2 regions of the Paraliobacillus sediminis genome follow, and region 2 is predicted to be linked to the other one. Evidence: riboswitches for the same ligand, from Rfam matches in the RefSeq annotation. Region 2 holds a riboswitch; the other holds the start of a gene.

Region 1 (6,658 bases), on a different contig from region 2:
TGAATGCGGCCAATCCGTTGTTCTAAGCGCATCGGGTTCCAAGGCAAATCATAGTTAATCATTTTATTACAAAATTGTAGATTGATTCCTTCACCGCCAGCTTCTGTTGCAATTAATACTTGTACTTTATCTTTAAACAATTGACGCATCCAATCTTTCTTGCCACGTTTGAAGCCACCTCTAAATGGTACAGAAGTAATATCATTTTGTTGTAAGATCCATTGTAGATAGACTTGAGTGGCTCGGTATTCAGTAAATATGATGCATTTTTCGTCTGACTGTTTGATTAATTCAACCACTTTTAATGCTTTCGAATGGTTTGGCAATTCTCCCAGTTGTGTTAAAAAGTCTGTATATTCTTTTACATTTGTACCGTCATTATTTTTTTCTAAACTTTTTTTAATTGAAAGGAAGCAAGCTTCTCGTGAGGAACATAACTCACGTAAATAAGTAATTGCAGAAAAATGTTGTGCTTCCATAGTGATTTTTTTCAACTGTTCATATGCTTGCATCTCTGCATCTGTAAATTCAATTTGGATTGTTTCTACTTTACGTTTTGTCCAATCAATACCCGTATCCTGTCTAAGGTTTCGTACCATTACTTTTTGTACGAGTTGTTTGAGATGTATATCCTGATCAAGATTTTTAATGTTTTTACCGAACTTTTCTGCAAACGTTTGGTAATCTCCTAGAAATCCGGGTTTTAATATAGAGACAAGATTAAAAATGTCACTTAATTTATTTTGAATAGGGGTAGCAGTTAATAACAAGCAATATTTTTTTTGTAAAGAACGAATAAATTGGTAGTTCTTTGTTTGATGATTTTTTAATTTATGTGCTTCATCTACTAATACAAAGTCGTATTTTTGTTGTAGAATAATCTCTCGATGTGGATCTCGTTTTGCTGTATCTATTGAAGTAATTACAATGTTGTCTTGGTCCCATATTGGTCGTTTTCTTGTCGTTACAACCGGAATGTAAAATTTTTGAGTTAATTCCAATGCCCATTGATTAACTAATGAAGCAGGGACAAGAATTAATGCTTTTTTTACTAAACCACGCATCATATATTCTTTTAATATTAGTCCAGCCTCAATCGTCTTACCTAAACCTACCTCATCGGCTAAAATAGCTCTCCCATTCATTTCTTCTACAACTTGTTCAGCACATGCTAATTGATGTGATAAAAAAGTAACGTGTGGTAATAATCTAGGTGCTTGTAATCCAGAAAAATCATGGGTTAAAGTTGTTAATGCTGCTTGATAAGATAAATGGAATAATTCCCATGAGCTAAATGGACCATCAGTTTCTAATTTTTCCTCTAAACGCTCAATAAATTCCATATCTCTTTTTAATTCAATTTCCACGTAAGTCCACCTTCCGAACTATTTTTGATTTATTGCATTTTTCATTCGCCATTACTCTGTAATTATGCTATAATCATGTTAAATTAAAGTAAAAAACGATGTGAATTCTAGTATGTCCAAATTTAATAATTTTACAAGCGAATGAAGATAATAGGAGAGCTCACTAAAATAGTGACGCCGAAGGAGCAAGTATATAATACGAATCTCTCAGGCACAAAAGACTTTTATCTGACGCAACTCTGGAGAATGTTTATCAGTGAATAAACTACCCAAGAAGCAAGTCCATTTAAAAAATGGATGAATCTTTCTGGTACAAGGACAGGGAAATTATCATGAGTATGATAATTTCACCTGTCTTTTTGTTTGTCTAATATAAGATTGAAAGGGGTTTTGAGTGAATGGAAGAATTGAAGAAGACACCATTGTTCTCCGAATATGAAAAATTTAATGCTAAAACAATCGATTTTGGCGGATGGGCATTACCGGTACATTTTACTGGTATTAAAAATGAGCATCATGCAACAAGAAATAATGTCGGATTGTTTGATGTATCGCATATGGGTGAAATACTTGTAGAGGGAAAAGATGCTGAACCTTTCTTACAAATGATGCTAACAAATGATCTCTCAAAATTAACACCAGATCACGCGCGATACACGTTTATGTGTTATCCAGATGGTGGAACAGTGGATGATTTAATTGTTTATCAATTAGCCACAGAGAAGTATTTGTTAGTCGTAAATGCTGCAAATATAGATAAAGATTATAACTGGTTATTGAAACATAAATTTGAACAGGTAACAATCTCGAATCAATCCGATAAATTCATTCAATTAGCTATACAAGGCCCAAAGGCAGAACAAGTGTTACAAAAAATAACAGATACGAAATTATCTGACATTAAATTTTTTGAATTCTCACAAAATGTGTTTTTTAGTGGCATTGAGGAAAAAGCACTCGTAGCAAGAACAGGTTATACGGGTGAAGATGGTTTTGAAATATACATTGGAGTAGAAAGTGGTGTTGCGCTATGGAAAGCAATTATCAAAGCTGGAGAAGATGTGGGAATTCAACCAATTGGACTTGGAGCGAGGGATACATTAAGATTTGAAGCGAATTTAGCTTTATATGGTCAAGAACTGAGTTCAAGCATTTCGCCAATTGAAGCGGGACTTAGCTTTGCAGTTAAAACCAATAAAACAAGCGATTTTATTGGTAAAGAGGTATTATTAAAACAAAAAAATGAAGGTCCACCACGTAAATTAGTAGGATTAGAAATGATCGATAAAGGAATACCACGTCATGGTTACACAGTTTTATGTCAACAGAAAAAAATAGGTTTTATTACGAGTGGAACACAATCACCTACTTTAAATAAAAATATTGGTTTAGCATTAATAGCAACTGACTATGCAAAACAAGGAGACCTTGTAACAGTTCAAATTAGAAAAAAAGAAGTGCAAGCCAAAGTAGTCGCTACACCGTTTTATAAAAGGGGATAAGGGGGAGAAAAAATGGAATTTCGCTATTTACCAATGACGCAAGAGGATAAAGAGGAAATGCTAGCTACAATAGGTGTGGCTACTACAGATGATCTATTTAAAGATATACCTGACCAATTACGTTTAAAGAAAGATCTACAGTTAAAAAAACCTGCAAATGAAGCGCAGTTAATGCAGGAGTTATCTGCTTTAGCAAAGAAAAACGTAAATACGAAGACACACACATCATTTTTAGGTGCTGGTGTTTATGATCATTACATTCCATCTGTAGTTGACCATGTTATATCTAGATCGGAGTTTTACACAGCATACACACCATATCAACCCGAAATTTCGCAAGGAGAACTACAAGCCATTTTTGAATTTCAAACGATGATTTGTGAACTAACTGGTATGGATGTAGCTAATTCTTCGATGTACGATGGACCAACTGCATTAGCGGAAGCAACTAATCTAAGTGCAGCACAAACGAAAAGAAAAAAAGTATTGGTGTCAAAGACCGTCCATCCTGAATCTAGAGCAGTAATAGAAACATATGGCAAAGGACAAGGGATAGAAATTATTGAAATACCCGAAAAAAATGGATTAACGGATCTGGATATGCTTGAGACGTTAGTAGATGAAACTGTAGCAAGTGTTGTGATTCAATATCCAAACTTTTTTGGACAGATTGAGCCGTTAGCTGCTATAAGACAAGTTATTAACGATAGTAAAGCAATGTTTGTCGTATCTAGTAATCCTTTAGCACTAGGTTATTTGACGCCTCCAAGTGCATTTGGTGCTGATATTGTTGTTGGTGATACACAAGTATTTGGAATTCCTGCACAATTTGGTGGTCCGCATTGTGGTTACTTTGCAACTTCCAAGAAGTTAATGCGTAAAGTTCCAGGAAGATTAGTTGGACAGACACTAGATGAGGATGGAAAAGGAGGATTTGTTCTTACACTTCAAGCTCGAGAACAACATATTAGAAGAGATAAAGCAACTTCTAATATTTGTTCAAATCAAGCATTAAATGCATTGGCATCTTCTGTTGCGATGAGCTCATTAGGTAAGAACGGGATTAAGCAGATGGCTTGGCTTAACATGCAAAAAGCGTACTATGCTAAAAAAATTCTTGAACAACAAGGAATAGAGGTTGTCTATCAAGGTGCTTTATTCAATGAATTAGTTATTAATATCAAGCATGATGTTGCAAAAGCAAATCGAGCATTGTTAGCAAAGGGTGTATTAGGAGGATATGATTTATCTCTAGTTGATAAATCTTATAAAGGTTATATGTTACTTGCTGTATCAGAGATGCGTACAAAAGAAGAAATTAATCTGTTTGCTGTGGAAGTAGGTGTAATCATTGCATAATCAAGATTATCCATTAATATTTGAATTAAGTAAGCCAGGTCGAACGAGTCACAGTTTACCTGAGTTAGATGTAGAAGAAACGGATATCGAAGCGTTACTAGATCCTGCATATATTCGGACTACTTCTCCTAATTTGCCAGAACTAAGTGAATTACAGATTATCCGTCACTATACGGGATTATCACGTCGAAATTATGGTGTAGATTCGGGTTTTTATCCACTTGGATCATGTACGATGAAATATAATCCTAAAATGAATGAAGATGTTATACGATTAGAAGGTTTTAGTCATATCCATCCCTATCAAGATCCAGAATCAGTACAAGGAGCTTTAGAGGTTATGTATGATTTGCAAACATCTTTGGCTGAAATTACTGGGATGCATGATGTATCCCTACAACCAGCAGCAGGTGCGCAAGGTGAATGGACGGGTTTAATGATGATCCGGGCATTTCATGAAGGAAACAATGATTTTAACCGGACAAAAGTAATTGTTCCAGATTCAGCACATGGAACAAATCCGGCATCAGCATCTGTGGCAGGATTTGAAGCTGTCACAGTGAAAACAAATGAACGAGGATTAGTAGACCTAGATCATTTGAAAAGTGTTGTAGGTCAGGATACAGCCGCGCTAATGTTAACAAATCCGAATACATTAGGTTTATTTGAAACAGAGATAGTCGAAATGGCACGAATCATTCATGAAGTTGGTGGTCGATTATACTATGATGGTGCAAATTTAAACGCGATAATGGGATATACAAGACCAGGTGATATGGGTTTTGATGTCGTTCATTTAAATTTACACAAAACGTTCACAGGTCCCCATGGCGGTGGTGGACCTGGTTCAGGACCTGTTGGTGTATCTGAAGAGATTGCACGATTTTTACCAAAACCCGTGTTGACAAAACGTGATAGTCAGTATGTGTTAGATTATGATCGTCCACACTCAATAGGAAGAGTGAAGCCGTTTTACGGTAACTTTGGAATCAATGTACGTGCTTATACCTATATAAGGACAATGGGTGCAGAAGGATTGAAAAAGGTCAGTGAATACGCTGTGTTAAATGCTAATTATATGATGCGACGTTTAGAAACGGTATTTAATTTACCTTATTCGCAACATTGTAAGCATGAATTTGTTTTATCAGGTAAAAAACAAAAAAAATTAGGTGTTCGAACATTAGATATAGCTAAACGATTGTTGGACTTTGGCTATCATCCACCAACTATCTATTTTCCTTTAAATGTAGAGGAAGCCATGATGATTGAACCAACTGAAACGGAAGCAAAAGAAACATTAGATGGCTTTATTGATACAATGATAGAAATAGCAGAGGAAATAAAGAGTAATCCGGAACATGTTCAAGATGCGCCACATACAACAATAGTTCGTCGCATGGACGAAACAACAGCAGCTAGAAAACCGATATTAAAATACGAGTTTTAAACGTGAAACCCCCTTCAGATCTGAAGGGGGTTTCCGTATAGTTAATAACTTGCTTTTTTTGATTTTTTAATTTTCCCAGACCATTTTTTAAAACCGCCTTGAAGTTGACTTAAATCGCTATACCCTTTTTTGTGAAGCATTACTGCAGCTCGTCCAGTCCTTGAGCCATTTTGACAATATAGATATATAGCTTGATCTTTACGTAATTCATTCATTCGTTGTTTCAATTGTGTTAGTGGAATATTACGTGCTCCTAAAATATGGCCACCATCAAATTCCTTTGGTTCTCTTACATCGATTAGTTGTGCTTTACGATACCCTTCTCGAAATTCCTCTTCGGAAATCGTTTTTAGTATGCGTCGTTGTTTAAGATATCTATAGACACTAAATAAGATTAGCGCTATTAATATACCAATTAAGATATACAATTCCATTTTACTTCCCCCGTTTTATAAAAGTCATATTCTATTGTACGACAATTATATCATTTTTTCCAAAAAAATTCTTTCATTGATACGAGATATCTAAAAATAGTATAATTGTTTGTGTATTTAAAAAAATTCCTGACAAAGAAAATCGCTTGTGTAGACAGCAAAACTATTGTATCCTTTTTACTATAGGCTTTAAAGGGAATTGAAGAATTGGAGGATTACCATGCCAACACCTAGTATGGAAGATTATATAGAACAAATATATATGTTAATTGATTCAAAAGGTTATGCACGTGTTTCAGATATTGCTGAAGCTCTAGAAGTTCACCCATCCTCCGTTACTAAGATGGTTCAAAAACTTGATAAAGATGAGTACTTAAATTATGAGAAATATAGAGGATTGATTTTAACGCCTCAAGGTAAAAAAATAGGTAAGCGTCTTGTTTATCGACATGAGTTGTTAGAACAATTTTTAGGAATAATTGGCGTAAATAAAGAAAATATTTATCATGATGTAGAAGGAATAGAACATCATTTAAGTTGGAACTC
Region 2 (6,658 bases):
ATTCCACTAACACAATTGAAACAACGAATGAATGAATTACGTAAAGATCAAGCTATATATCTATATTGTCAAAATGGCTCAAGGACTGGACGAGCTGCAGTAATGCTTCACAAAAAAGGGTATAGCGATTTAAGTCAACTTCAAGGCGGTTTTAAAAAATGGTCTGGGAAAATTAAAAAATCAAAAAAAGCAAGTTATTAACTATACGGAAACCCCCTTCAGATCTGAAGGGGGTTTCACGTTTAAAACTCGTATTTTAATATCGGTTTTCTAGCTGCTGTTGTTTCGTCCATGCGACGAACTATTGTTGTATGTGGCGCATCTTGAACATGTTCCGGATTACTCTTTATTTCCTCTGCTATTTCTATCATTGTATCAATAAAGCCATCTAATGTTTCTTTTGCTTCCGTTTCAGTTGGTTCAATCATCATGGCTTCCTCTACATTTAAAGGAAAATAGATAGTTGGTGGATGATAGCCAAAGTCCAACAATCGTTTAGCTATATCTAATGTTCGAACACCTAATTTTTTTTGTTTTTTACCTGATAAAACAAATTCATGCTTACAATGTTGCGAATAAGGTAAATTAAATACCGTTTCTAAACGTCGCATCATATAATTAGCATTTAACACAGCGTATTCACTGACCTTTTTCAATCCTTCTGCACCCATTGTCCTTATATAGGTATAAGCACGTACATTGATTCCAAAGTTACCGTAAAACGGCTTCACTCTTCCTATTGAGTGTGGACGATCATAATCTAACACATACTGACTATCACGTTTTGTCAACACGGGTTTTGGTAAAAATCGTGCAATCTCTTCAGATACACCAACAGGTCCTGAACCAGGTCCACCACCGCCATGGGGACCTGTGAACGTTTTGTGTAAATTTAAATGAACGACATCAAAACCCATATCACCTGGTCTTGTATATCCCATTATCGCGTTTAAATTTGCACCATCATAGTATAATCGACCACCAACTTCATGAATGATTCGTGCCATTTCGACTATCTCTGTTTCAAATAAACCTAATGTATTCGGATTTGTTAACATTAGCGCGGCTGTATCCTGACCTACAACACTTTTCAAATGATCTAGGTCTACTAATCCTCGTTCATTTGTTTTCACTGTGACAGCTTCAAATCCTGCCACAGATGCTGATGCCGGATTTGTTCCATGTGCTGAATCTGGAACAATTACTTTTGTCCGGTTAAAATCATTGTTTCCTTCATGAAATGCCCGGATCATCATTAAACCCGTCCATTCACCTTGCGCACCTGCTGCTGGTTGTAGGGATACATCATGCATCCCAGTAATTTCAGCCAAAGATGTTTGCAAATCATACATAACCTCTAAAGCTCCTTGTACTGATTCTGGATCTTGATAGGGATGGATATGACTAAAACCTTCTAATCGTATAACATCTTCATTCATTTTAGGATTATATTTCATCGTACATGATCCAAGTGGATAAAAACCCGAATCTACACCATAATTTCGACGTGATAATCCCGTATAGTGACGGATAATCTGTAATTCACTTAGTTCTGGCAAATTAGGAGAAGTAGTCCGAATATATGCAGGATCTAGTAACGCTTCGATATCCGTTTCTTCTACATCTAACTCAGGTAAACTGTGACTCGTTCGACCTGGCTTACTTAATTCAAATATTAATGGATAATCTTGATTATGCAATGATTACACCTACTTCCACAGCAAACAGATTAATTTCTTCTTTTGTACGCATCTCTGATACAGCAAGTAACATATAACCTTTATAAGATTTATCAACTAGAGATAAATCATATCCTCCTAATACACCCTTTGCTAACAATGCTCGATTTGCTTTTGCAACATCATGCTTGATATTAATAACTAATTCATTGAATAAAGCACCTTGATAGACAACCTCTATTCCTTGTTGTTCAAGAATTTTTTTAGCATAGTACGCTTTTTGCATGTTAAGCCAAGCCATCTGCTTAATCCCGTTCTTACCTAATGAGCTCATCGCAACAGAAGATGCCAATGCATTTAATGCTTGATTTGAACAAATATTAGAAGTTGCTTTATCTCTTCTAATATGTTGTTCTCGAGCTTGAAGTGTAAGAACAAATCCTCCTTTTCCATCCTCATCTAGTGTCTGTCCAACTAATCTTCCTGGAACTTTACGCATTAACTTCTTGGAAGTTGCAAAGTAACCACAATGCGGACCACCAAATTGTGCAGGAATTCCAAATACTTGTGTATCACCAACAACAATATCAGCACCAAATGCACTTGGAGGCGTCAAATAACCTAGTGCTAAAGGATTACTAGATACGACAAACATTGCTTTACTATCGTTAATAACTTGTCTTATAGCAGCTAACGGCTCAATCTGTCCAAAAAAGTTTGGATATTGAATCACAACACTTGCTACAGTTTCATCTACTAACGTCTCAAGCATATCCAGATCCGTTAATCCATTTTTTTCGGGTATTTCAATAATTTCTATCCCTTGTCCTTTGCCATATGTTTCTATTACTGCTCTAGATTCAGGATGGACGGTCTTTGACACCAATACTTTTTTTCTTTTCGTTTGTGCTGCACTTAGATTAGTTGCTTCCGCTAATGCAGTTGGTCCATCGTACATCGAAGAATTAGCTACATCCATACCAGTTAGTTCACAAATCATCGTTTGAAATTCAAAAATGGCTTGTAGTTCTCCTTGCGAAATTTCGGGTTGATATGGTGTGTATGCTGTGTAAAACTCCGATCTAGATATAACATGGTCAACTACAGATGGAATGTAATGATCATAAACACCAGCACCTAAAAATGATGTGTGTGTCTTCGTATTTACGTTTTTCTTTGCTAAAGCAGATAACTCCTGCATTAACTGCGCTTCATTTGCAGGTTTTTTTAACTGTAGATCTTTCTTTAAACGTAATTGGTCAGGTATATCTTTAAATAGATCATCTGTAGTAGCCACACCTATTGTAGCTAGCATTTCCTCTTTATCCTCTTGCGTCATTGGTAAATAGCGAAATTCCATTTTTTCTCCCCCTTATCCCCTTTTATAAAACGGTGTAGCGACTACTTTGGCTTGCACTTCTTTTTTTCTAATTTGAACTGTTACAAGGTCTCCTTGTTTTGCATAGTCAGTTGCTATTAATGCTAAACCAATATTTTTATTTAAAGTAGGTGATTGTGTTCCACTCGTAATAAAACCTATTTTTTTCTGTTGACATAAAACTGTGTAACCATGACGTGGTATTCCTTTATCGATCATTTCTAATCCTACTAATTTACGTGGTGGACCTTCATTTTTTTGTTTTAATAATACCTCTTTACCAATAAAATCGCTTGTTTTATTGGTTTTAACTGCAAAGCTAAGTCCCGCTTCAATTGGCGAAATGCTTGAACTCAGTTCTTGACCATATAAAGCTAAATTCGCTTCAAATCTTAATGTATCCCTCGCTCCAAGTCCAATTGGTTGAATTCCCACATCTTCTCCAGCTTTGATAATTGCTTTCCATAGCGCAACACCACTTTCTACTCCAATGTATATTTCAAAACCATCTTCACCCGTATAACCTGTTCTTGCTACGAGTGCTTTTTCCTCAATGCCACTAAAAAACACATTTTGTGAGAATTCAAAAAATTTAATGTCAGATAATTTCGTATCTGTTATTTTTTGTAACACTTGTTCTGCCTTTGGGCCTTGTATAGCTAATTGAATGAATTTATCGGATTGATTCGAGATTGTTACCTGTTCAAATTTATGTTTCAATAACCAGTTATAATCTTTATCTATATTTGCAGCATTTACGACTAACAAATACTTCTCTGTGGCTAATTGATAAACAATTAAATCATCCACTGTTCCACCATCTGGATAACACATAAACGTGTATCGCGCGTGATCTGGTGTTAATTTTGAGAGATCATTTGTTAGCATCATTTGTAAGAAAGGTTCAGCATCTTTTCCCTCTACAAGTATTTCACCCATATGCGATACATCAAACAATCCGACATTATTTCTTGTTGCATGATGCTCATTTTTAATACCAGTAAAATGTACCGGTAATGCCCATCCGCCAAAATCGATTGTTTTAGCATTAAATTTTTCATATTCGGAGAACAATGGTGTCTTCTTCAATTCTTCCATTCACTCAAAACCCCTTTCAATCTTATATTAGACAAACAAAAAGACAGGTGAAATTATCATACTCATGATAATTTCCCTGTCCTTGTACCAGAAAGATTCATCCATTTTTTAAATGGACTTGCTTCTTGGGTAGTTTATTCACTGATAAACATTCTCCAGAGTTGCGTCAGATAAAAGTCTTTTGTGCCTGAGAGATTCGTATTATATACTTGCTCCTTCGGCGTCACTATTTTAGTGAGCTCTCCTATTATCTTCATTCGCTTGTAAAATTATTAAATTTGGACATACTAGAATTCACATCGTTTTTTACTTTAATTTAACATGATTATAGCATAATTACAGAGTAATGGCGAATGAAAAATGCAATAAATCAAAAATAGTTCGGAAGGTGGACTTACGTGGAAATTGAATTAAAAAGAGATATGGAATTTATTGAGCGTTTAGAGGAAAAATTAGAAACTGATGGTCCATTTAGCTCATGGGAATTATTCCATTTATCTTATCAAGCAGCATTAACAACTTTAACCCATGATTTTTCTGGATTACAAGCACCTAGATTATTACCACACGTTACTTTTTTATCACATCAATTAGCATGTGCTGAACAAGTTGTAGAAGAAATGAATGGGAGAGCTATTTTAGCCGATGAGGTAGGTTTAGGTAAGACGATTGAGGCTGGACTAATATTAAAAGAATATATGATGCGTGGTTTAGTAAAAAAAGCATTAATTCTTGTCCCTGCTTCATTAGTTAATCAATGGGCATTGGAATTAACTCAAAAATTTTACATTCCGGTTGTAACGACAAGAAAACGACCAATATGGGACCAAGACAACATTGTAATTACTTCAATAGATACAGCAAAACGAGATCCACATCGAGAGATTATTCTACAACAAAAATACGACTTTGTATTAGTAGATGAAGCACATAAATTAAAAAATCATCAAACAAAGAACTACCAATTTATTCGTTCTTTACAAAAAAAATATTGCTTGTTATTAACTGCTACCCCTATTCAAAATAAATTAAGTGACATTTTTAATCTTGTCTCTATATTAAAACCCGGATTTCTAGGAGATTACCAAACGTTTGCAGAAAAGTTCGGTAAAAACATTAAAAATCTTGATCAGGATATACATCTCAAACAACTCGTACAAAAAGTAATGGTACGAAACCTTAGACAGGATACGGGTATTGATTGGACAAAACGTAAAGTAGAAACAATCCAAATTGAATTTACAGATGCAGAGATGCAAGCATATGAACAGTTGAAAAAAATCACTATGGAAGCACAACATTTTTCTGCAATTACTTATTTACGTGAGTTATGTTCCTCACGAGAAGCTTGCTTCCTTTCAATTAAAAAAAGTTTAGAAAAAAATAATGACGGTACAAATGTAAAAGAATATACAGACTTTTTAACACAACTGGGAGAATTGCCAAACCATTCGAAAGCATTAAAAGTGGTTGAATTAATCAAACAGTCAGACGAAAAATGCATCATATTTACTGAATACCGAGCCACTCAAGTCTATCTACAATGGATCTTACAACAAAATGATATTACTTCTGTACCATTTAGAGGTGGCTTCAAACGTGGCAAGAAAGATTGGATGCGTCAATTGTTTAAAGATAAAGTACAAGTATTAATTGCAACAGAAGCTGGCGGTGAAGGAATCAATCTACAATTTTGTAATAAAATGATTAACTATGATTTGCCTTGGAACCCGATGCGCTTAGAACAACGGATTGGCCGCATTCATCGCTATGGTCAAAAGAATGATGTACAAATTTATAATTTTGCCATTAAAAATACAATTGAGGATCATATTTTACGACTATTATATGAAAAAATTCATTTATTTGAACGCGTTATTGGGAATTTGGATGCTATTCTAGCAGATTTACAATTAACAAACCTCGAGAATGAGATGGAAAAAATTTTTAAGGAGTCACAAACTGATGGAGAAATAAGAATAAAAATGGACAATTTATCTGCAGTTATTTCTGATGCGCAATTAACTTATGATAAGGAGAATTCACATGGCAATCGAGAATCTTCATAATTTCCTTCATGACTTTTTTATCGCTAATCAATGCACAATAAAGGAGAATAAAGATGGCATATTAGCTATTAAACTCACAGATAAAATGGATGAATACATCATGAATCGTCCATTTTATTGGCAATATATAAAAAAAATCGGTCAAAAAGGAGATCCTGGATCAATCACTTTCTTGACAGATCCCAGATTGGAGGAAAAAGAAGCAGAGATAATTCACTTTGGTAGTCCAAGATTGCAGCAAATTTTTCGATTAGTAAAAGATCAAGGAAAAAGTGTTCGACTCTATCAACAACTTGCTGTACAACAGCAGACAGCTTTAATACCATGGCTTATCTTAAATATAAAAATTAGTTATATTGGCAAGCAAAAAAGAGAAGAAATCAAATCAATCGGTATCCATATGATTAACGGTGCCATGCTTGATAATATAATGG

Evidence for each region. Region 2 has a riboswitch for glycine ahead of gcvT (glycine cleavage system aminomethyltransferase GcvT). Riboswitches for the same ligand answer to the same signal wherever they lie in the genome.
Region 1: another riboswitch for glycine. It lies ahead of gcvT (glycine cleavage system aminomethyltransferase GcvT); the one in region 2 lies ahead of gcvT (glycine cleavage system aminomethyltransferase GcvT).

The regions. Positions count from the first base shown of each region.
Region 1 covers NZ_QJSI01000002.1:127,089-133,746, forward strand. Annotated here, with positions in the region: gene D2K60_RS06625 (DEAD/DEAH box helicase) at 1-1,367, opposite strand, end outside; glycine riboswitch at 1,509-1,601, shown strand; gene gcvT (glycine cleavage system aminomethyltransferase GcvT) at 1,766-2,869, shown strand; gene gcvPA (aminomethyl-transferring glycine dehydrogenase subunit GcvPA) at 2,882-4,228, shown strand; gene gcvPB (aminomethyl-transferring glycine dehydrogenase subunit GcvPB) at 4,221-5,678, shown strand; gene D2K60_RS06645 (rhodanese-like domain-containing protein) at 5,720-6,112, opposite strand; gene mntR (transcriptional regulator MntR) at 6,333-6,658, shown strand, end outside.
Region 2 covers NZ_QJSI01000003.1:860,657-867,314, forward strand. Annotated here, with positions in the region: gene D2K60_RS17100 (rhodanese-like domain-containing protein) at 1-201, shown strand, start outside; gene gcvPB (aminomethyl-transferring glycine dehydrogenase subunit GcvPB) at 243-1,700, opposite strand; gene gcvPA (aminomethyl-transferring glycine dehydrogenase subunit GcvPA) at 1,693-3,039, opposite strand; gene gcvT (glycine cleavage system aminomethyltransferase GcvT) at 3,052-4,155, opposite strand; glycine riboswitch at 4,320-4,412, opposite strand; gene D2K60_RS17120 (DEAD/DEAH box helicase) at 4,554-6,224, shown strand; gene D2K60_RS17125 (YqhG family protein) at 6,202-6,658, shown strand, end outside.